Regions from separate parts of the Desulfosporosinus sp. SYSU MS00001 genome, predicted to be linked through region 3. Evidence: riboswitches for the same ligand, from Rfam matches in the RefSeq annotation. Region 3 holds a riboswitch; each other region holds the start of a gene.
What was found. A riboswitch is a leader RNA that binds a small molecule or an ion and turns the genes downstream of it on or off. The one in region 3 is predicted to bind thiamine pyrophosphate.
Positions count from the first base shown of each region.

Region 1: it holds a riboswitch for thiamine pyrophosphate, as region 3 does, so the genes downstream of both, ACPUYX_RS14595 (solute carrier family 23 protein) here and thiM (hydroxyethylthiazole kinase) in region 3, are expected to answer to the same signal.
Region 2: it holds a riboswitch for thiamine pyrophosphate, as region 3 does, so the genes downstream of both, thiD (bifunctional hydroxymethylpyrimidine kinase/phosphomethylpyrimidine kinase) here and thiM (hydroxyethylthiazole kinase) in region 3, are expected to answer to the same signal.
Region 4: it holds a riboswitch for thiamine pyrophosphate, as region 3 does, so the genes downstream of both, ACPUYX_RS06785 (thiamine-binding protein) here and thiM (hydroxyethylthiazole kinase) in region 3, are expected to answer to the same signal.

Region 1 covers NZ_JBNFTW010000008.1:20,288-25,937, reverse strand. The annotation lists gene ACPUYX_RS14605 (ATP-binding protein) at 1-1,088, shown strand, start outside; gene ACPUYX_RS14600 (1,4-dihydroxy-2-naphthoate polyprenyltransferase) at 1,065-2,027, opposite strand; TPP riboswitch at 2,224-2,335, shown strand; gene ACPUYX_RS14595 (solute carrier family 23 protein) at 2,457-3,794, shown strand; gene ACPUYX_RS14590 (CoF synthetase) at 3,795-4,925, shown strand; gene ACPUYX_RS14585 (acyl-CoA reductase) at 4,944-5,650, shown strand, end outside.
Region 2 covers NZ_JBNFTW010000007.1:49,762-55,411, reverse strand. The annotation lists gene ACPUYX_RS13550 (SDR family NAD(P)-dependent oxidoreductase) at 106-843, opposite strand; gene thiD (bifunctional hydroxymethylpyrimidine kinase/phosphomethylpyrimidine kinase) at 1,167-1,970, opposite strand; TPP riboswitch at 2,165-2,278, opposite strand; gene ACPUYX_RS13540 (DNA recombination protein RmuC) at 2,573-3,901, shown strand; gene ACPUYX_RS13535 (hypothetical protein) at 4,079-4,243, opposite strand; gene cydC (thiol reductant ABC exporter subunit CydC) at 4,256-5,650, opposite strand, start outside.
Region 3 covers NZ_JBNFTW010000002.1:63,155-68,804, reverse strand. The annotation lists gene thiC (phosphomethylpyrimidine synthase ThiC) at 1-243, opposite strand, end outside; gene ACPUYX_RS03720 (hypothetical protein) at 246-380, opposite strand; gene thiE (thiamine phosphate synthase) at 377-1,018, opposite strand; gene thiM (hydroxyethylthiazole kinase) at 1,005-1,826, opposite strand; TPP riboswitch at 1,910-2,016, opposite strand; gene ACPUYX_RS03705 (sensor histidine kinase) at 2,087-2,401, opposite strand; gene ACPUYX_RS03700 (HelD family protein) at 2,413-4,641, opposite strand; gene ACPUYX_RS03695 (SDR family oxidoreductase) at 5,020-5,650, opposite strand, start outside.
Region 4 covers NZ_JBNFTW010000003.1:64,100-69,749, reverse strand. The annotation lists gene ACPUYX_RS06795 (ABC transporter substrate-binding protein) at 1-464, opposite strand, end outside; gene ACPUYX_RS06790 (ABC transporter permease) at 531-1,313, opposite strand; gene ACPUYX_RS06785 (thiamine-binding protein) at 1,318-1,611, opposite strand; TPP riboswitch at 1,766-1,875, opposite strand; gene ACPUYX_RS06780 (IMP dehydrogenase) at 2,095-3,591, shown strand; gene ACPUYX_RS06775 (hypothetical protein) at 3,860-5,650, shown strand, end outside.

The DNA of each region.
Region 1 (5,650 bases), on a different contig from region 3:
TTATACGGATACATAATGAGCAAAGGAAACGAGAAGAGGCAATAAAAGAAGATCGTCAACGTATGTTTGATTTATTTAACAGTCTTCCAGGAATAGTGATTGTTGTAGGAGAAACTTATGAAGTACACTTTGTTAATCGTAATTATCTTTTGGAATTTGGCGAAAGGAATGGTAAGTTTTGCTATAACATGCTCAAGAGGAATAGACCATGTGAGAACTGTAGAATAAAGGAAGCGTTCTTTACAGGGCAACCCATAAAAGATGAGGAAATTTTTTACAATAGTAAAATTTACGAGGTTAAAATCCAACCGTTTATGGATGTGAATGGAACAAGGCTTGTCATTAAAACCCTTTATGATATAACGGAGCGAAAAAAAGCTGAGCAGGAATTGACACGCTTACATCTAGAAATGGTCAATCTGGAACGTTTTAATTTAGTAGGCCAAATGGCAGCTGGAATAACCCATGAAATCAGGAATCCAATTACAACGGTACGGGGATTCCTCCAGCTGCTTGGCTCCAAACCAGAGTTTCAATTACAAGGAGATACCTTTATGCTCATGATCAATGAGCTTGATCGTGCAAACAAAATTATTTCGGATTTTCTCTCCCTTTCACGTCATTCTCCAAAAGAACAAGATCACCTAAATATCAATGAGATTTTAAGACACTTGTATCCTTTACTTGAAGCAGATTCTCTTTCTCAGGATAAACAAATAAAGTTTCTGCCCGGAGAAACGCCTAAGATCTTACTAAATCCGGATGAGATTTCGCAGCTAGTGCTTAATTTGTGTCGTAATGGTTTAGAGGCGATGCAAGCGGGGGGAACATTGTGTATGTCTACCTATGTCGAGAATAGTCAGGTGGTATTATGTATCGAGGATGAAGGGGGCGGCATTCCAATAGAATACTTAAATGATATTGGAACACCGTTTTTTACAACGAAAGAGAATGGAACAGGGTTAGGGTTAAGTACTTGTTACGATATTGCTAATCGTCATAACGCGACAATTAACTTCAAGAGTAATCCTAGAGGAACAGTGTTTTTTGTATGTTTCCCAATATTAGTGCCCAAAATGGCTAGTTAATATAGCCGAAATTTGCGTAATGTATAATCCTATACATAACAAAAGTCCAAACATTGTATTGGTTTGAGCTGTATCGCGAACTGCAGGCATCATTTGAGAGGGCTGATTTTTGCCGATAAACCCTTTTTTTGCTTGTATGGCTTTGGGAATGCTTAATAAGACAATCAGAAGCAAGGGGGTGACCGACCCTCTAATAACTAATCCTATGATCCAAAGATAAGCTGCAGCGAACATAGCTCCGAGTACGAAAACGGCATGTTCATGTCCAATTAAAATAGCTATTGTCTTTCGGCCCGAAGCCTTATCCCCATCAAGATCGCGTATATTGTTGGCCATATTAATAGCACCGACTAAAATACCGGTAGGTATGGAAACGAGGATACTTTTCTCGTTGATATATCCTGTTTGGACGAAGAATGATATAAGAATAAAAAAAGTTCCCATTAGTAAGCCGGCAAAAATTTCGCCTAGGGGAGTATAGGCTATGGGCAACGGCCCGCCGGTATATAAATAGCCAATCAGCATTCCAACAAGCCCGATTAAGGCTAACCACCAACTGCTGTGAGCACAAATGTAAATGCCAAATAATATGGAAACACCGTAGCATCCCAAGGCGAGCCGCAGCACAGTTTTGGGCCGGAATCCTTCCCGGACAATTGCTCCGCCAATGCCAATAGAATCTATCGTATCCAGGCCGCGTTTAAAATCATAATATTCGTTAAACAAGTTTGTAGCTATTTGGATGAGCAGACAGCTCATGAGCATGGTCCCAAAAACGAGTTTATGCCAAGCGGTATAACCTAGGGATAAGGATGTACCGATAAATACGGGAATAAAGGATGCAGTTAAAGTGTGAGGTCGAGTTATTTTCCATAAAACTTTTAGTTTCCCTGGCTTTTCGGGGGTTGAATAGGGCATAGTATCAGGCATAGTATTCATGATCTTTTCCTTTCATATGAAACATCTGAGATTAAGTTATGAAATAATCTTAGCTTAGCAAGTGATCTTTGCGCAATATAATTATAGCACTGGAATTTAGCTGTGAGAGTATTTAACGGCTAATCATGTTAATTTTGTCTTCTGTATAATCTTGAACATTACGCTAAAAAGTGATATCTTCATTACAGAATTAATACAATTTCAAAGAGGGAGCTTAAGGAAGTAAGCTGAGAGGGCAGTTGATACCACTGCCGACCTTTGAACCTGATCTGGGTAATGCCAGCGGAGGGAAGTGATGATTGAATGATTAATGGTATGTAAACCGCTCATTTCCTAATGGGCGGTTTTTTATTTTCCCATAGAAATTTATCTGGCCGATAGTTGTCCAAGAAAAGAATTTTGATCTTAGTAAATGGAGGAGAGTTTCCGGTGGAAAATCATGAATCTGAGGATAAACGATCTATACCTGTTTTGACGATTGGTGTTGAGGAAAGATTACCTCCCTTGCGTAACGTCTTATATGGGCTGCAGCATGTTTTTGTCTCTAATGTTTGGCTTGACCCCATCTTTGTTGCCGCTATGATCGGTCTTCCAGTTGCTCTAGCCGCTAATATGGTAAATGCAATTTTTATTGCCGCCGGGCTGGTGACGCTCACTCAGGCCACTAGGCTTGCCCGTTTGCCGATTGTCCAAGGTCCATCGGCGGCTTTTGATACTCTGATGATTAATGCGGGTAAGGCCAACAGTCTTCCAGCTGCCGGGGGAAGTATTATGTTAAGTGCGGCCATTGTTTTTCTGCTGGCTGTCACTGGGGTACTTGAGCGTCTGCGCTCCTTATTTACTAAAGCCGTTACCGGGTCAGTGATCATTGCCGTGGGAATCGCCCTCTCGGGATTTACTCTCTATGAATTTTTAGGAGGTTCGCAAGGAATGTCTACCTTCCTTGCCCCGCAGATTCTGGCAATTTCAATTCCGACGGCTCTTGTTGTCATAATTCTGTCGCTTTTTGGCAAAGGGTACTTTCGGACCTACGCTTTTTTGATTGCCCTTGTAATTGGGGATATCATCGCAGCCGCCTTAGGGCAAATTCATTTTTCGGCCATGGCAGAGAAGGCCTGGTTCGGATTTCCAAGATTACTTCCTTATGGTGCTTTAACACTTAATGGGACGGCCTTTGTCACCTTCTTCATTGGTTATATCGTAGCAGTAATTGAAGCACTGGGAGTCTATCATGCGGCCTCGGAAATGGCCGACATCAGCTTAGACGCCCAACGCATCCGCAATGGTTTTGCCGGAGAGGCTGCAGGGTCTATGATTTCTACTCTCATAGGCGGTTTTCCGACCACAGCGTATGCCCAGAATGTCGGGCTCCTTCGTCTGACGGGTGTGGGCTCGCGCTTTACGGTTATGACAGCCGGGGCCATTTTTCTGGTACTTGGCTTTATACCGAAAGCAGGGGCGTTACTGGCCGTAACTCCCGATGCAGTTGTGGGTGGGATCTTTTTGCCGGCTGCTGTTTCGTTAATTTATACCGGCCTTTCCACCCTTAATACCATGGAGAAAACAGAGGCCAATTATATGATAGCGGGATTTTCAATACTGCTTTCTGTATCCTTACCTGGTGCAGTAAAAGGAATGACCGGTCATCTGGGAGATTTTTTATCCAATGGAATTATGATCGGGGCTTCAACGGCCATCATCTTACAAATTATCTTAGTTATGATTCCTGGTTGGCTGAGGAAAAGAGGACGAAAGGAGAACTTATGAATGAAAGGTTGGTCAGAAGAATTAGTAAAGGAAATTTTAGGGTTTATTCATGCTTACTCAGATTGCCACAGCCTCGAGGCTGAACTTGATCCTGAATTTAATGATCTTGCCTTGAACATCTTTAAATTTCAATATGAAGGGAATCCCCACTATAAACGTTACTGTCAGCGTCGTCACAAATCTCCGTTAACCGTTAAACGGTGGGAAGATATCCCCCCGATACCCTTTCAGATGTTCAAAGAAACAGTTCTAGCCTGCGAGCCTATTGAGGAGGCAGAAGCAGTTTTTATGACCAGCGGCAGTACCAACAAAGAAAAGCGCGGACGTCATTATCATCCGACTCTTGAAGTTTGGGATGCATCCATGGTGCCTCCCTTTAAACACTATGTCCTCCCTGATCGGGACCAAATGACGATTTATGTTCTGTCGCCGGCAGAAGATGTCAATGAAAATTCCTCGCTATCCAGGTATTTATCCCTGGCCGTCAAGCATTATGGAACTCGGGACAGTGCTTTTTTCTTCAGTAAAGAGGCTGGGTTTGATATGGCAGGCTTAGTATCCGCTTTACGTAAAAGTGAAGCTAAAGGTGAACCAGTGCTTCTGATGGGTGCTACTTTTGCCTATGTACACTTTTTGGATTATTGCCGGGCGGAGGGATTAGCCTTTAATCTTCCGAATAACAGCAGGATTTTTGACACAGGGGGATTAAAGGGGCAAGCCAGGGAGGTTACAACAGAGGAATTATACAGTTGGTTTAAGGACTATTTTAGTATTGAACGAGAACTTTGCATCAATATGTATGGAATGACGGAGTTGAGCTCTCAACTTTATGATCGTACGATTGCGACAAAGGTTAAGGGTGGACGGGTATGTTTAGAAAAAATAGGACCTGCCTGGACACGGCTTCAAGTGTTGAATCCTGATACGTTGAATCCTGTTCCTTTTGGAGAAACAGGATTGCTTGCACATTACGATTTAGCCAACTGGAATTCTGCTGTTGCTGTCTTGACCGAAGACCTAGGGTATCAAACCGAGAATGGTTTTGTCTTATTGGGACGAACTAAAGGTTCCGAAGCACGTGGGTGCTCCATTGCGATTGATGAAATGCTGGCGGAGCAAACTAGTCGTTAACTAAGAGGTGTTAGTAAATTGGGGCAACACATTTTGGCTTGCTTTGTTCCTAAAGGGATTTGCATTGAAAGCTATGAGGAACATACCTTCGGCGAATACATCCTGGAATTTCCGAATCTGTCCAGCGCTCAGGTTATGGAGCTCAGCACTCGCCTGCGTTTGAACCGCGGCAAGTATTTAGCAAATTTAAAAACTGAGCGTATTGTTGAGATTATTGATAAAACTATTCACTTATGGTTAAATCCTCAATACCCATTGCGCAAACTAGCTGAAACCTTGCTTCCCATGATTACCGGTTATGATGCAGAGATAGTTCGTCTCGAACTTAAACGGTTTCTGAGGGGATTTCGCAAAAAGGATTTATATCGATTTCTTGATGAGGAGTTTGATAACCCAGGGATGTTAGACAATTTCCGTCCCCGTAAATCTGGGGGCTTTACTCGAGCCTATGGACCGGAACTTATCCTCCATTTTTTCTCCGGCAATGTGCCGGGATTACCCATTTGGAGTATGATCATGGGTTTGCTTCTTAAATCTGCCGGGATCGGGAAAACGTCCTCCGCCGAACCTTTAATGGCGGTTTTGTTTGCTCAATCCTTAGCCGAAGTTGACGAAAACTTGGCTGAATGTTTGGCCGTGCTTCCCTGGAAAGGTGGCAGTGCTCAATTTGAAGACGTTCTCCTTGAGAGGGCAGATGCGGTCGTGATCTATGGCTCAAGTAAAAC
Region 2 (5,650 bases), on a different contig from region 3:
AAAACAAATCAGACATAGCATCACAACAAAGATTATCAACTTCCGCAACATTATAGTTTCTCTCCTTCATACCAATGCATACTTTAGGATTTACCTCTTTAGGATTTAGATGAAATTCCCGCCGTCAACAACAATCGTTTGCCCGGTTACAAAGCCGGCATGTGCAATAAGTGCGTAAACAACTTCGGCGATATCATCCGGGGTGGCCACGCGTCCAAGGGGAGTACCGGCTGCAAGATGGGCGATATGTTCATCCTTACCTGCTACCCAACGAGTTTGTACGATTCCCGGGGCTACAGCATTGACCCTAACCTCAGGAGCTAAAACGCGAGCTAAAGATTTATTAATGCTGACAACGGCAGCCTTTGAGGCTGAATAAGCAATAGAGCTGCCTAATCCCGTCAGGCCGGCAATGGATGCCATATTGACGATACATCCCCGAGTTTTCTTAAGTTCTGGGGCGGCAGCACGGGAGCAAAAGAACGTTCCTTTAACATTTACCCCCATTATGTCATCCCAGTATTCTTCCTTTAAACCTTCTAAATCAGTATGATCTACAAAGTGAGTCATACCGGCATTATTAACAAGTATGTCTAATTTCCCAAAGTCGTTAACAACCTTCCTGATCATTAATCTGACGTCTTCATCTTTCGATATATCGGCCCGGTATGTTAGACAACGAACACCCAAACTTTCGATCTCAGCCTTTGTCTTTAAGGCGTCATCTTCCGAACGGGAATAATTAACGGCAATCTGGACCCCGGCTTTAGCAAGAATCAAGGCGATTGCTCTCCCGATTCCCGTACCTCCGCCAGTAATTAAAGCTATTTTTCCTTGCAGCATTTAAACTCCTCCTCTAAGTCTTAAATCTGTATTATATAAATTTAAAATATTGAATTCTAGTATAGCGCACCCTCTAAAACTGTACAAGTTTAATCCAGAGGGTCCTTCCAGACTTTAGGTTGCCAAAAATCGTAAAACTAATCCAAGAAAGTGAACTCGCTTACGCAAAAGCTGAACATCAGGGCTTCAGATACAATAATGTCCAGTGGGCATTATTGCCGAGCTGACTTTCCCAAAAGGAATAGCGAAGAAGGACTCTACCCCACCTGAAGATAACGAAGGACCCACCCCCACTTATAGAAATCTTGAACAAATTCTTAATCTCAGTTCGTCATTCCGGCTTTCTTATACAGCTCATAAAAGTGATGAGTCGGCCCAACACCTTTGCCTATGTCTAAAGAGTGTTCAATCGCAGCAGTAATGTATTCTTTAGCCTGGGAAACTGCTTCATCAAGGGAATAGCCTAAGGCAAGGTTAGAAGTTATAGCTGAAGACAGAGTACAGCCGGTTCCATGAGTATTCTTCGTCGCTATTCGTTTTGAAGCATAATACTTAAAGTCTTGACCATTATAGAGAATATCTGTTGAATCATCCTCCAGATGTCCGCCTTTAAGAAGAACATTCTTAGCTCCCATTTGGCAAATTATTGTTGCAGCCTCTTCCATCTCGGGAAGATTTCGAATTGACATTTTCGTCATCACTTCTGCTTCCGGAATATTAGGTGTTACGATGGTAGCTAAGGGCAAAAGCTTACGAATGAGTGTCACCTCGGCTTCAGGATTTAACAAATGGTAGCCGCTTTTTGATACCATGACCGGGTCTAGCACAATGTTCTGTGGAGAATAGTTTTTTAGAGATTCAGCAATGACCTCAATAGTGGAAATTTGAGAAACCATGCCAATTTTGAGACCATCGACTTCAATATCTTCAAAAATCGCCTTAATTTGAGCTGCTATCACCTCTCTGGAAATATCCTGAACGGCAAAAACTCCTTGTGTGTTTTGAGCCGTGACGGCGGTAATGACGCTCATGCCGAAAATGCCATGTGCGGAAAAGGTTTTTAGATCGGCTTGAATTCCTGCTCCTCCACTACTGTCTGAGCCGGCAATTGTAAGTGCTTTTTTCATTGTTCTCCCCCCATGATTTTTCATCTAATCGTGAGACTCCCACTTCTACAAGTGGGAGTGGCCCCCGTTCTCCGCTTCGGTGGGGGTAGAGTCCCCCACCGAAGCCCCGATGTTCAGCTTTAGCTGAACGAGTTCACTCTTTCAAATAAAAAGAGCCTATCTCCAGAATAGGAGTTAAGCTCTTAATTATTTAACCAAAAAGAGTAACTGCTTACCTACGCTGGCATTATCCAGATCAGGTTTATAGGGTCTTAGACTTTCCAGGGTCTAAATCTCAGCCGGCCTTTCCAGCTCCCCCGCTCTGTGCTTATGTTTTTCTAAAATCTAACACGCTCGAAATCGAAAGTCAACTCTGTGAACTCAGGGGCAAACCATGATTTACGATTTATTTTTAGGAAGCGGTCTCTTCTCGCCATCCATGGCTTCAGAGACACTTGGTCGTCCATGACCGGCGGTCTCTTCTCGCCATCCATGGCTTCAGAGACACTTGGCAGTCCAGGGGGGGATAAATGAAATTATTAAAATACGAGAATAACCGCGAAATGTCTTACAAGTGTGTTATTGTTATTGTAATTACAGATTTAAACTTAGGAGGCATTTCAATGGGAGATCCTTTACTTATGACCTTAATAGTTCTGGTAAGTATTTCGTTACTCTTACTTATTCTCTTAGTATTTCGCTCTTCTCAAAATTCAGCGAACCATTTCCAGGGAAAATTCGAGGTATTGGAGAAGGGCCTTGAACGCAGCGAACGCTTAGTTCATGGTGAAATCTCTAAAAATCGCGAAGAATCAATGCTCAACTCACGTCAGGTGCGGGAAGAACTAAGCCAAACCCTTCATTCCTTCAACGATTCAGTTTTGACTCGCATGGCGGAGATTGCTTCCCTCCAGCGCAATCAGTTGGATATTTTTTCAGATCAATTAGGCTCCCTAACTAAAACCACTGATTTAAAATTGGAACGACTGCGTCATACTGTCGAAGAACGGCTTACACAGATTCAACAGGATAACGCTCATAAATTAGACCAAATGCGCGCCACCGTCGATGAGAAACTCAGTGCTACCCTTGAGCAGCGATTGGGAGAATCCTTTAAATTAGTCAGTGAGCGGCTTGAAGCCGTGTATAAAGGACTCGGGGAAATGCAGACGTTAGCCTCCGGTGTTGGGGATTTAAAGAAAGTCTTAGCAAATGTAAAAACCAGAGGCATTATGGGTGAGATTCAACTGGGGAATTTGCTTGAACAAGTCCTTACCCCCGAACAATATGCAACCAATGTCCCGACAAAACTCGGAAGCAATGACCGCGTTGAATTTGCCCTTAAATTACCGTCACGAGATGATCAGGATAGTGTCCTTTGGTTACCCATTGATGCAAAATTTCCCTTGGAGGACTATGAACGATTGCTGGAAGCACAAGAAAAGGTAAATGTCCCGCAGGTTGAAGAGTTTGGCAAATCCCTGGAGAATCGCCTTAAGTCGGAAGGCAAAAGTATTCATGATAAATATATCGATCCGCCCCACACAACGGATTTCGGCATCTTGTTTCTGCCTGTTGAAGGCTTATATGCCGAAGTTTTGCGGCGCCCGGGTTTATGTGAATTCCTGCAGCGAGAATATAAGGTGATCATTACCGGTCCAACGACTCTCGCTGCACTTCTTAACAGTCTACAAATGGGCTTCAGAACCTTAGCCATTGAAAAACGATCGAGTGAGGTTTGGAACCTCTTAGGTGCTGTCAAAACGGAATTTGGGAAATTTGTGGAGATCCTTGAAAAAACCCAGAAAAAGCTTCAAGAAGCAAGTAATACTATTGATTCGGCAACGAAAAAATCGCGCACCATTGTTCGAAAACTCAAAACCGTTCAATCGCTGCCAGTAAACGAAACAAATCTGCTCTTAGAACAGAATGAAAGTAATATTGAAGACTAATAGGGTTCAGTGCTGTCAGTTTCTTTTTAAAAAATTGGCAGCACTTTTAATCTTTAAGAGATAATTTTTCAGCGAATTCACTAATCGTGAGACTCCCACTTCAAGTGGGGGTAGTTCCCATACCTTGTTTCAGTCGGGGTAAAGCCCATCCTTCAGCGCGATAGCATTTGTTATGGGCTAGGCGCTTTCGGCGTAAGTGTCCACAGGGCACTTACGCAGCCGAAGCCACGATGTTTTGTTTTGCCGAACGAGTTCACTAGCGAATTCATTAATAGGGTTAAAATCACCCGTAAAAAGTAAATGAGCCATCGTAAAATAGCTCATTTCATTCGATAGTGTCATTTAACGTTAACCTTAACTAATAAATCTTGCCCGTTTCCATAATTCATTATAAACTCCCCCAAATTGAAGAAGCTCTGTATGCGTCCCCTGTTCAATTACTCTTCCGTTGCCGAGCAGCAAAATCTCGTCCATGTTCTCTAAACCTAAGATGTCGTGAGTTACCAAAATTATTGTTCGCCCCTCCAGAAGATGAAAGACTTCCCTTTGTACCTCGCCTTCAGTAATCGAATCAAGGCCTGCAAATGCTTCGTCGAGAATTATGATCGGCGCGTTCTTTAATAAGACACGGGCAATAGCTAAACGCTGTCTCTGCCCGCCGGAGAGCTTTAAACCGCCTTCACCGACGTAACTATCATAACCTTGGGGTAAGGACAGGATGAATTCATGGAGCTGGGCCTGTTGAGCAGCCTCAATCAGTTCCTGATCCGTGGCCGACGGTTTAGCCAAAAGAAGATTCTCTTTAATCGTTGCATTAAAAAGATAGGTCTGTTGAGAAACGACAGCGAATAAATCCCTCAGTCGTTCTAAATCGTATTCCGGCAAGGAGTGTTCAGCAAGGAATATCTTGCCCTTCTCAGGTTCCCAAAATCTTAGGACAAGGTTGATGATGCTGGTTTTTCCCACTCCGCTCGGTCCGACGATTGCCGTTTTGCTTCCCTTTGGAATGGCAAAAGCCAAATCTTTCAGAACCCAAGGTTCAGCAGGGTCATAACGAAAGCTCACATCTTGGAAACGCAAATCTAAATTATCTCCTTGGGGAAGAAGATTGCCGTTATCATTTAGCTCTTGTTTGTTCTCTATTAGCTCTAACAAACGATCGGCCGCCGCAAGGTTTTGTTCACAATAATGAGGGAGTAAGGCTAGTGGGGAAATTGCTTCGAAGCTGCTAAACGTTCCAAGAGCCAGCATTCCTAAATCAACTCCCTTTAACCTCCCTGCTTCCACAAGCAGAATTCCCAAGACGAGAACAGACAACATGCCAAGATTGGCAATCAGTCCAATCAGCGATGAGGAAAGTGCTGAAAGCTTCATGAGTTTACGCTCATGCTCGATTATCCTGTCATTTGTCTGTTCAATTTTGTGCAAGTGTTTTCTGACCTGATTATAAGATAATAGTTCGGTCATTCCCAAGAGACCGTCAGCAACTTGGGTATTTAATTCCGCTTTAAGAGAGATAATCCGAGTTGCGATACCCTGTCCCAGTATCTTAATGAGCCAAGGCAGCAATAGTCCCGCCATTAAGAAACCGGCAGCAAGAATATAGGAAAAACGAACATCGAACCTCGCTAAAAAGATACCATATCCCAACAGAACTAAGAAAGCTACAAGGGGCGGGGCAAAAACTCGAAGATAAAAGTTCTGCTGTGTCTCTACATCCCCAACAATTCGGCTTAGAAGATCAGCACT
Region 3 (5,650 bases):
ATCATAATCCTTGCAGTCTTTTGAGACGCCGAGGTTTACATTGATCTTTGTTTTCAGCATGGAGCCCACTCCCTGCGGATCGATACATTTATGATTTTTATTTGCACATATTACCACTTTTCCTGCTGCAACCAACAGCTTCAGTTCCTCAACCGTCATCAGCTCTTTTTGGGCTACTTTTTTCAGTTCTTCAGTAATAATTCCTTTTCTTGCAGCTTCCATCTGCGTTGCATATTCCCTCATTGTCATTTCTTCCCCTCATTAGTATTCCATGCGTGGTTAAGCGGTTCGCTTCCTTTTTCCAGATCTATGCTTTTAGCAAGAGCCGAAGCAATGGCACTGATAAAGTACATCCTGATCAAAGATGTACTCGTAATCATGCCGTCACCATCTTTTCGGTTAATCCTTTGAGCTCAGATGTGGCCTTTTCAATGTCTATCTGCGCAAAGATTGCACTGATTATGGCTATTCCGCATATTCCGGAACCTGATAATTCCATTACGTTATCTTTGCTGATACCGCCAATCGCCACGACAGGAATACTGACAGCTTTACAGATTTCCTTTAAGGTTTCAGAGCTCACATCCTCAGCGTCAGCCTTGGAGCCGGTAGGAAATACAGCCCCGACTCCTAAATAATCCGCGCCTCTTTTTTCTGCCAATACTGCCTGTTCCACCGTCTGTGCCGATACTCCAAGAATTTTATTCTTGCCTATCAGTTCACGTACATTGCCTGCCTCCATATCATTTTGCCCTACATGGACTCCATCTGCATCCACAGCAACAGCTATATCAACATTATCATTGATGATCAAGGGGATATGGTAGTTTTTACACAAGCTTTTTATCTCTTTTGCTACCTCAAGGAATTTTCCATACTCCAGTTCTTTTTCCCTAAGCTGTATAAAGGTTGCACCGCCTTTCAGCGCCTTCTCCACCACACTTCCGAGAGTCCCATCACCCAGCCAGGACCTGTCCGTAACAGCATACAATAACAAATCCTTTTTATCGCACTTCATACCTTGCTCCCTTTTCCAGTGTTTCTCCGTCCATATTATAGATGGCATCAATAATTCTGTTCCGATATGTAGCATTTCCATCAGAAGGCTGCATATTGCTCCATCCAATTTCTCCTGCAAGACCCATGGTACACACCGCTGCTGCAACTGCTTCAAGCTCATTTTCAGGATTGGCTGCAAGAAAGGCCGTCATCATTCCGGAGAGCTGACAGCCTGTGCCTGTGATTTTGCCCATTTCCGATCTTCCATTTCTGATGACATAACACTTATCTCCATCCGTAACAAGGTCAGTAGCTCCCGTCACTGCTATGATGCCGCCTGCCTTTTTCGCAAAGACTTTCACAAACGCAACAGTGTTATCTAGAGAGGCTTCCGTTATGGCATCTGCAACATCAGCGTCAACGCCCTTCGTACTTCCGCTTCCAAGTGCTAAGGTCTTGATTTCTGAAATATTTCCTCTGATTGCATTAAACTTGATCTCTTTCATCAGCTTTACTGCCGTATCTGTACGAAGCTTGCTTGCTCCTGCGCCAACCGGGTCAAGCAAAACCTTATGTCCTAGTTCATTTGCTTTCTTTCCCGCAAGAAACATGGACGGTATTGTATTTCTGTTCAGCGTTCCGATATTAATGTTCAGGCCGCCGCAAATGGAAGTAATTTCTTCTACATCCTCCAAATCATCCGACATGATCGGACTTCCCCCACACGCAAGAAGCACATTTGCAACATCGTTCACGGTTACATAGTTTGTAATATTGTGAACAAGAGGTGCATTTTTTCGGACATTTTCAATACATTCTTTTATCATAATATCTCCTTTCGTAAATACAAACTGAAAGGCATGTCAACATAAAAAACTGCATACATACCAATGAAAGTATATATGCAGTAATCTCTGCTAAGTATATCCCTACGTTGGCATTACCCAAATCAGGTTACGGGTCTAAGCATTCAGCTTACTCTCAGCCTGCTTATCGCAAGCTCCCCTTTGTATTTTCTTGTAATTATACTACAGCATAACGAAAAATCAACCTTGAATAATCACATACGCATTTTAAGTTTCGCATTTCAAACCCCATTAAATATAACTTTTATGGTGGTACCTTTTCCAAGATCACTTTCGATTTCTATTGAAGCGTCATGAATTTTCGCAATTTCCGCACATAAAGAGAGTCCAAGTCCTACTCCATTATTCGCTCTTGATCTGGATTTATCAACCATAAAAAACGGCTCAAACACTTTTGGTATCTCCTCTTTTGGTATCCCTATTCCGCTATCCTTAACTTCAAGAAATATCTTTGACTCGTCATTTTTGAATACCCTGACAGATATTCTGTCGCCACTCTTTGACGCCTTAAGGGCATTATCAACAAGGTTTAGCAATAAAATCTTGATTAAATCAAGGGGCTTTTATCTCCTTTATAATAAATAACCAGTCGATGGAGTGCTCGTGTACAGGTAATGTAGAGTAATTGTCTATCAAAATCATTCGCATAGTTTTCTTTACTAACATCATAAGCGATCACAACATCAAATTCTAATCCTTTTGCCATATAAGTTGGAATAACCAATGTACCTTTTGTAACTTCCCCTCCTTGAGGTTTAATAAGTGTTAGTAGCACCGATTTTTTCAACCGACTAAACACCTTTTCGGCATCTTCTTGAGTTTTACATATGACGGCTACGGATTCATACCCTTGCTCAGTAAACTTCGCTAGATCTTCAATAATCGACTGATCCATCGCCTCTAATGTTTCTTGAGGTATGACCTTGGGTTCCTCACCATGACGTTCAATAGAAGCATAACCGTGTTGGGTACCTTCACCTAGTAGAGTCTGTGCAAAGGTGTTGATTTCACAGGTCGACCTATACCCTTTATTTAATGACAGCTTAATTGTCTTACCTTTATTGAGTATCTCAGAAATATTGTCATATAGTGAACCGTCTGTTGTTTTTTCAATCGTCTGATGGATGTCTCCTAAGACAGTATAGGTTGCATTATTGTACAACATCTTAAAAACCTCGTATTGCAGAGGAGTATAATCCTGGGCTTCATCAATGACCACATGTTTGATCCCGGAAACCACATCATTCCCTTCGATTTTTAACTTCAAATAAAGAAGCGGGGCATAATCTTCATAGTACACTTGCCCCTCTTCTAGATTTTGCAAAGTTGTTGAAATAATTTCTTCAATAGTTTCCGGAAGTGTTAGACCTTGCGCCAGCTTGAGCAAAAGCCCACGGTTCTTGAACAGCAGCATATACAAGTCTCTATAATCAACGTTCGTGAATTTTTGAATTCGTTTCCGGAAAGCCACGGCTTGTTTGATGGCTAACAATCGGCTAAAGGACTTTATTTCAAACTCATGCCCTTCACTTTTTTCCACAATCTTTTCCAAGCGTTGGAGTCTCTTTTTCTGTAATGGGTGGACTTTTTTCAAGAGGGACGTTTCGATGATTTTGAGCTGTTTTGCCATCGGTATACCAATTTCATTGTGTAGAAAACGGTTCTTTAGCTGTTGCCTCGTCGCTAGGATTGTTCCATCATAATAGACATCCTCAAAGGGAATAAGCCGATGGGCGTAATGCCATAATAGTCTATCAAGAATTTGCTTGAATGCCCTCGAACCCTTGAAATCGATGCTTTGCCGCCGAACGTCATCACTCGCCTTCCCTCGGGAATGTATCAATGTTTCAATCTGCATGTCCCTTGTTTCTTCCCCAAACCTGCCTTGAAAAGCCTCAGAGATTAAATCGTCAAATACGCTTTGCTTCACGTTTTCTTCCCCCAGCTCAGGAAGAACACTCGAAATATAGTGACTAAAAACGGTGTTGGGAGATATTATGACGACTTCATTCGATCGCAGATTGGAATTAAGACCCTCGTAAAGGAGAAAGGCAATCCTATGCAGTGCAATCGATGTTTTGCCACTACCCGCTGCACCTTGTACAATTAAGAGCTCGTGATCCCTATCCCTTATAATGACGTCTTGTTCCTTTTGAATTGTTTCGATAATATTTTTCATTTTGGCTGAAGTATTATGGCTTAGTACTTCCTGCAGTATTTCGTCAGTAATCCTGACACTGCAATCGAAAAAGTATTTTAGCTTTGAATCTCGAATCTTATATTGCCTTTTCAGAGAAACATCTCCCCGGCTAACCCCTGACGGTGTGTCATACATTACTTCACCTAGTTCATACCTATAAAATATACTTGAAATGGGTGCGCGCCAGTCATAAACGTAGACTTGACCCGTGTTCCTATCCATTAAATTGTAAAGTCCAACGTATATTCTTTCTTTTTCACTAAACCCTTTTTCTATAAAATCAAACCGCCCAAAGTAAGGTGAATTTATCATTTTTTTGAGGTTCTGGATACGCCGTGGATTGTAACTAGCGATATAATTATTTATTTGCATAGAATGCAGGTTTATATCTACAAGACTTTCAAAGTCACTCGAAGCGTGAAGGGAGTTTTCGTACATATCCTTTCTAGCGGCAATCAAATCACTCTTTTTCTCTTCTAAATTCTTCGCTTCTTTTTCCACTTCTTCCTCGATAAAAGCCAATGCCTTCCTGAGATACTCAATCTCCGCGTGATAATTTTCTTGGTAACTGTCCATCGGATCACTCTCCTAAACTAAGAATCTTGAAGAAACAACTTGACATCACTGTATAATTTGTGTTATAATATATTTGGATATTGTATAATTTTTGTTCCACCGCGTCTATTTCTTATTATATAATAAATAAATCTTCAAGTATAGCAAAAAAAAATTTTGAGCGCTGTCAAACAGACAGTGATAAAATCATCATACTAAGAACTAAGAAGTTCGACTCCGATAATCTATAGGAGTCGAACTTCTTAGTATTTTTTTACTCAAAACAAAATGCGTTGACGTGAGAACCTCTATATTCTCACATCAACGCATTAGATATATCAACCGTATTATTGGCCCATAACAAACTTATAATGAAGTAACAATAACACACGCAGTAGATTATTTATTGAAATAGTGACCTTGATCCAAATCCGCAATTAAGCCCGGCTGCACCGGGTTCCATCCCAATATCTCTTTTGTTCGTGCGGAGTTTCCCGGCATTAGATTTGGAATATCAAGTGCAGCCAATGCACCAAGAAATCCGAAGTGAGCATTTGCTTCTTCACGGGAAATGCTTACCACCGGAACGTTTAAGTGTTTTCCGATAGTACTGGCAATTTCACGAAAAGGAATTCCTTCTTCGCCTCTTCCCGTAAAATATGAACCAGCCGGTGCTTTTTCTATTGCCAGACGAAAAAGCTTAGCAGCATCAAGCCTATGAACAGCCGGCCATCGATTAGCTCCTTCTTCAACATAGGCAGATACTCCTTTTGAACGTGCAATACCGATAAGTTGCGGAATAAATCCATGGCTATCCGCATCACTATGCACGGAGGGTGCAAGACTAATGACAGCGGAGCGAACCCCTCTCTCAGCTAGAGCTAATGTAGCCTTATCCGAGGCATCCCCATTGGCATGTGCAGTGGTCATAAATGGTTTTCCAGTATCTATAAGGGTTTCTCCTATTGCGTTAATTACATTTAAATCAATAGCAAGGGATCCTGCAAAATCTGAAAAATCATGTCGAAAA
Region 4 (5,650 bases), on a different contig from region 3:
TTCTTACTCTTCAGTGAAGCAAAACCCGATGTGTTATGCTGCAAGATTGTGGCTATAGAAACTAAGGGCAGCCCTTGGACGCGGGCGTCGGTGACTTGTTCCTGGGCGCTTATTCCGAAATCGGCTTTGCCGGTCGCCACTAACTGTTCCACCGTTCCTTGGCTCGAAGGAGGAACGATTTGGACATCCAGGCCCTCCTTGCTAAAATACCCTTTGTCTTTAGCCACATAGAGGCCCGTATGATTTGTATTTGGTGTCCAGTCCAACATAATTGTCACTTTGTCTGGCTGAGCTGCCGGCTTTGTCTGCGCAGATTCTGTTGCTTTCTGCGTGCTTGTGCTGCATCCGGTTAACAAAAGGAGAGCACATAAACTTGCCGCCAGCGTTACACTTAATACTTTTTTAACCTGCTTTATTTTCTTTCGTCCTCCCACAATTTCTGATTTAAACAATGGTTTAATCATAATTCCTACTCCTTTTCCGCGACTTCTTTAAAACCCGGGAATATTACAAGGTTCTACTTGACGATTTTAATCTTCCTTAGTATGTAACCAAGGTAAAGCAAGGTGCCGAATTACCGCGATTAAGACAAAATAAAATAGGCTTAATACTGTAATAGCAACAATTGCGGCAAATACCTGATCCGTTCGAAATGAATGCGACGAACGTGTTAAATATACTCCTAAACCGGAACTAGCTCCAAGCCACTCCCCAATCACTGCTCCCATAACACTATAGGTTGCAGCTATCTTCAATCCTGCGAAAAATGACGGTAAAGCATTGGGCCAGCGAATCATATACAAGATTTGCCAACGTGTTGCTCCCATACTCTTAAGCAGATTAAGCAGGTCATCATCACTGACTTCTAATCCTTCTATTAAACTCACAGCGATTGGGAAAAAACATACTAAGACAACAGTGACAATTTTAGGCAGCAGGCCATATCCCAACCAGAGAATCAAAAGTGGGGCAACCGCAATAAGAGGCACCGTTTGGGACACAATTAACAAGGGGTAAAACAAACGCTTAATTAGAGGCGAAAGTACCATTGCCACCCCTGCCACTAAACCCAAAGCTATTGCCAAAACGAACCCTGTAGTTGTTTCAAAAAGTGTCGTCAACGTATGTGTCCAAAGCAACTCTCTAGTGTTCCAAAAGGCTTTCATAACTGCTATAGGAGAAGGAATCAGCCAGAGAGGCAATTTAAAATAGTAGACAATGATTTGCCAAAGGGCCAAACAGATCAACAAAAATACGATTGTCGGAATACTATCATGCCATTTTCTCTGGAACCGTCCTGATTTCAATGGCATTTCCTTACTTCTCCCGGTATTTTTTGATCTTTTCTTCGATGGTCGTTTTACCAGGATTATAGTCCATCTTAATATACGTCATAACCCTAGAGGCACCAGCTTTTATACAGGCATCCTGTGCCTTTCGTACAATAGCCCACAGTTCATCGGGTTCCCCTTCCATGGTTGTTTCCATCGGTCCAACCTCATAGGTTACACCACTGGCTGCCACAACAGCGATTGCTTCATCGACAACTTCAAAAAGCCGATCGTCTTCAACTTTTGGCAACACCTGAAATGCCATCATAATTTTAGCCACTCCAGACCACTCCTTATAATTAGTATCATTTAGCAATCAGACGGAAACCTTATCGATACAGATTTCCTTCGGCATATCAACTAGATACTTCCCATCCGAAAATTCTGCCCGTTTTCTGGAGAAATTACGAAAACCGCACATGACATGCGCGGTTTACTTTATCTCAACACGTTTCCTCCGCTGGCATTATCCAGATCAGGTTCGGTCGGCAGTAACTCTAACCACCCTCTCAGCCTAATTTCTTAAGCTCCCGTTATATTCAGTTTATGCCTTCCCTTTAGATTAGCACACATGGGGGGATTGCACAAGCATGTTTATTAAAACCTGCTTCAAACACTTTTAACATTTGCTCAACCATCCTCACATCTTGATATGGTAAAATAGATCATGTCTTCAAGGGTTTTAGGATTGACAATACCTAACTCTTCATATAGACTAGTAAAAATTCTTCGTTTGAAACCTTTAAAACAGGGAGTGTTTAAATTGGCTTATTACTATGAAGATGCGTCAAGAACGTTTAGCGAATATTTGCTCGTTCCAAATTTGACAAGGACAGACTGTATTCCCAGTAATGTTAATCTCAAAACACCTTTGGTTAAATTTAAGCGCGGCGAGAAATCCCCTCTGGAGCTAAATATACCCTTTGTATCTGCAATCATGCAATCGGTATCTAACGATAGTTTAGCCATTGCTTTAGCAAGATGCGGGGGACTTTCCTTTATTTATTGTTCACAGTCCATAGAGGAACAAGTCGAAATGATTAAGAAAGTCAAACGATTTAAAGCCGGTTTTGTGGTTAGTGATGCCAACCTTACGCCTGAACATACGCTGAAAGATGTTATACAGCTTAAGAAGAAGACCGGACATTCGACCATAGCCATTACTGAAGACGGCACTTCCTCAACAAGATTAATGGGACTCGTGACAACTAGGGACTATCGGATTAGCCGGGACGTTCTGGATAAAAAAGTTTCCGAGTTTATGACCCCATTATCGAAGCTAATCGTAGGCCAAGAGGGAATTAGTCTCAGTGAGGCCAATGATATTATATGGGAGCACAAACTGAACAACTTGCCCATTATTGATAAAAATCAAAACCTCCTCTATTTTGTATTCCGGAAAGATTACGACGATCATAAGGAAAATCCTTATGAATTATTGGACTCGGAAAAACGCTTTGTCGTTGGGGCCGGAATTAATACGAGAGATTATGAAGCAAGGGTCCCCGAATTAGTGAAAGCCGGCGCCGATATTCTGTGTGTTGATTCCTCCGACGGGTTTACCGAGTGGCAGGGGAGAACCATTTCCTATATTAAGAATAAATATCAGGGAAGCGTCAAGGTTGGCGGCGGCAATGTCGTTGACCGTGAGGGATTTATGTATTTAGTAAACTCCGGAGCTGACTTCGTTAAAATTGGAATCGGTGGAGGCTCTATTTGCATTACCCGAGAACAAAAAGGCATCGGGAGAGGCCAGGCCACTGCGGTTATTGAAGTCGCTAAAGCACGTGATGACTATTATAAAGAAACAGGGATATATGTCCCCATATGTTCTGACGGCGGAATTGTTCACGATTATCATATTGTCCTGGCCTTAGCCATGGGCGCAGACTTTGTCATGATGGGAAGATATTTTGCCCGTTTTGACGAAAGCCCCACAAAGAAGGTCAAACTCGGCAACAATTATGTCAAAGAATATTGGGGTGAAGGCTCTAATCGAGCCCGCAATTGGGAAAGGTATGACTTAGGGGAAGGGGATAAACTCCATTTCGAAGAGGGCGTTGACAGTTATGTCCCTTATGCGGGCAGATTACAAGATAATTTAGAGGGAACTTTAAGCAAAATCAAATCAACAATGTGCAGCTGCGGAGCAATCAGCATTGAGGAATTACAGCGAACAGCCCGTATGTCGTTAGTTTCTTCTACAAGTATTATTGAAGGCGGCGCCCACGATGTAATCCTAAAAGAGAATAATTATTAAGATTTTAGGCAACTTATAAAAAATACTACAAAGCAAAAGACTGGGGTGACTCGGTCTTTTGCTTTGTTTTTTTACGGCCCATCAATTATTGTAAAGTGTTAATATATAGAAAATTATCGGCTTAAGTATTAACGAAAATTGAACTCGTACAATACAATAGAACAAGGATTGTAAAATGGATATGCTTTGAATTTAAGCTATTGGATCTGATAGTGATAAGGAACTTATTTTATTATTATCAATAAATTAAAGGTAAGGAGACGAAGCTATGGCTTCATTAACTACCGGATTGATTGAAAACACACCGGTCTCCGGTGGAAGACCCACCTCAACTTTCACTGTAAAAATAACCAATGATGATACAATTTCTGCTAACATTGAAATATTAGGTTTTTTCGTGATAGGAACTATGAAAACACTGTATGTGCAGGAGTTGTTTGCTTTGGCACCGGCGGGGGTTGCAACTAGAGATTATACTGCGCCGTTTGATGAATTTGAATTTCAATTTATAACTAGCTCTGATGCTATAGAAATCTCTGCTTGGGGAAAAGATGCTGCTGGGGATTTGGTTGCAGCCCATCGCGTGCTACCAGCTGAACTTAATCCAATAGGTTCTGTTGAAATAACAGGAACCACAGGGGCAACTGGAGCAACTGGAGCAACAGGAGCAACAGGAGCCACCGGGGCCATAGGAGCAACGGGTGAAACCGGTGCAACAGGAGCTACCGGGGCCACCGGGGCAACAGGAGCTACCGGGGCCACCGGGGCCATAGGAGCAACGGGTGAAACTGGTGCAACAGGAGCTACCGGAGCTACCGGAGCTACCGGAGCTACCGGAGCTACCGGGGCCATAGGAGCAACGGGTGAAACTGGTGCAACAGGAGCTACCGGAGCTACCGGAGCTACCGGGGCCATAGGAGCAACGGGCGAAACTGGTGCAACAGGAGCTACCGGAGCTACCGGGGCTACCGGGGCTACCGGGGCTACCGGGGCTACCGGGGCTACCGGGGCTACCGGGGCTACCGGGGCTACCGGGGCTACCGGGGCTACCGGGGCTACCGGGGCCATAGGAGCAACGGGTGAAACTGGTGCAACAGGAGCTACCGGGGCTACCGGAGCCACCGGGGCCATAGGAGCAACGGGTGAAACTGGTGCAACAGGAGCTACCGGGGCTACCGGGGCTACCGGAGCCACCGGGGCCATAGGAGCAACGGGTGAAACTGGTGCAACAGGAGCTACCGGAGCAACGACTCCGGTTTCCGTAAACCGAATTTATGTTTCCAATTACAACGATAATACTGCCTCGGTCATTGATGGAAATACCAACACGGTTATGACCACTATTCCGGTAGGTATTAATCCATACGGTATTGGGGTGAACCCGACAACAAACCGAATTTACGTTGCTAATATTGGTGATAGTGATGTTTCGGCTATTGATGGAAGTACCAACACCGTTATAGCTACCGTTCCAGTAGGCGCTAACCCATTGGGCGTTGCTGTAGTTCTCTCAACAAACGAGATTTACGTGACTAACAATACTGATAATACTGTTTCGGTCATTGATGGAACTGCCAATACTGTCATAGTTACCGTCTCAGTAGGTACAGGTCCGACTTTCGTGGACGCAAATTCGACAACAAACCGAATTTACGTTTCTAATTCCGGGGATAATACCGTTTCGGTGATTGATGGAATGACCAATACCGTTATGGTTACAATTCCAGTAGGTACTAGCCCCTTCGGTATCAGTGTGAATCCGACAACAAACCGAATTTACGTGGCAAATGACAGTGATAATACTGTTTCGGTCATTGATGGATTTTCCAACACTGTCTTTGCGACCATTCCGGTAGGTACTTCTCCATTGGGTGTCGCGGTAAACAATTTAACAGACACGATATATGTGGCGAACCTCGGAAGCAACAACGTCTCGGTTATTAACGGTAACACAAATACAGTCTTAACCACCATCCCCGTGGGTACTTCGCCATTGGATGTCAGGACAGACCCTTTAACGAATGGGATTTACGTTTCAAATGCTGGTAGTAACAATGTC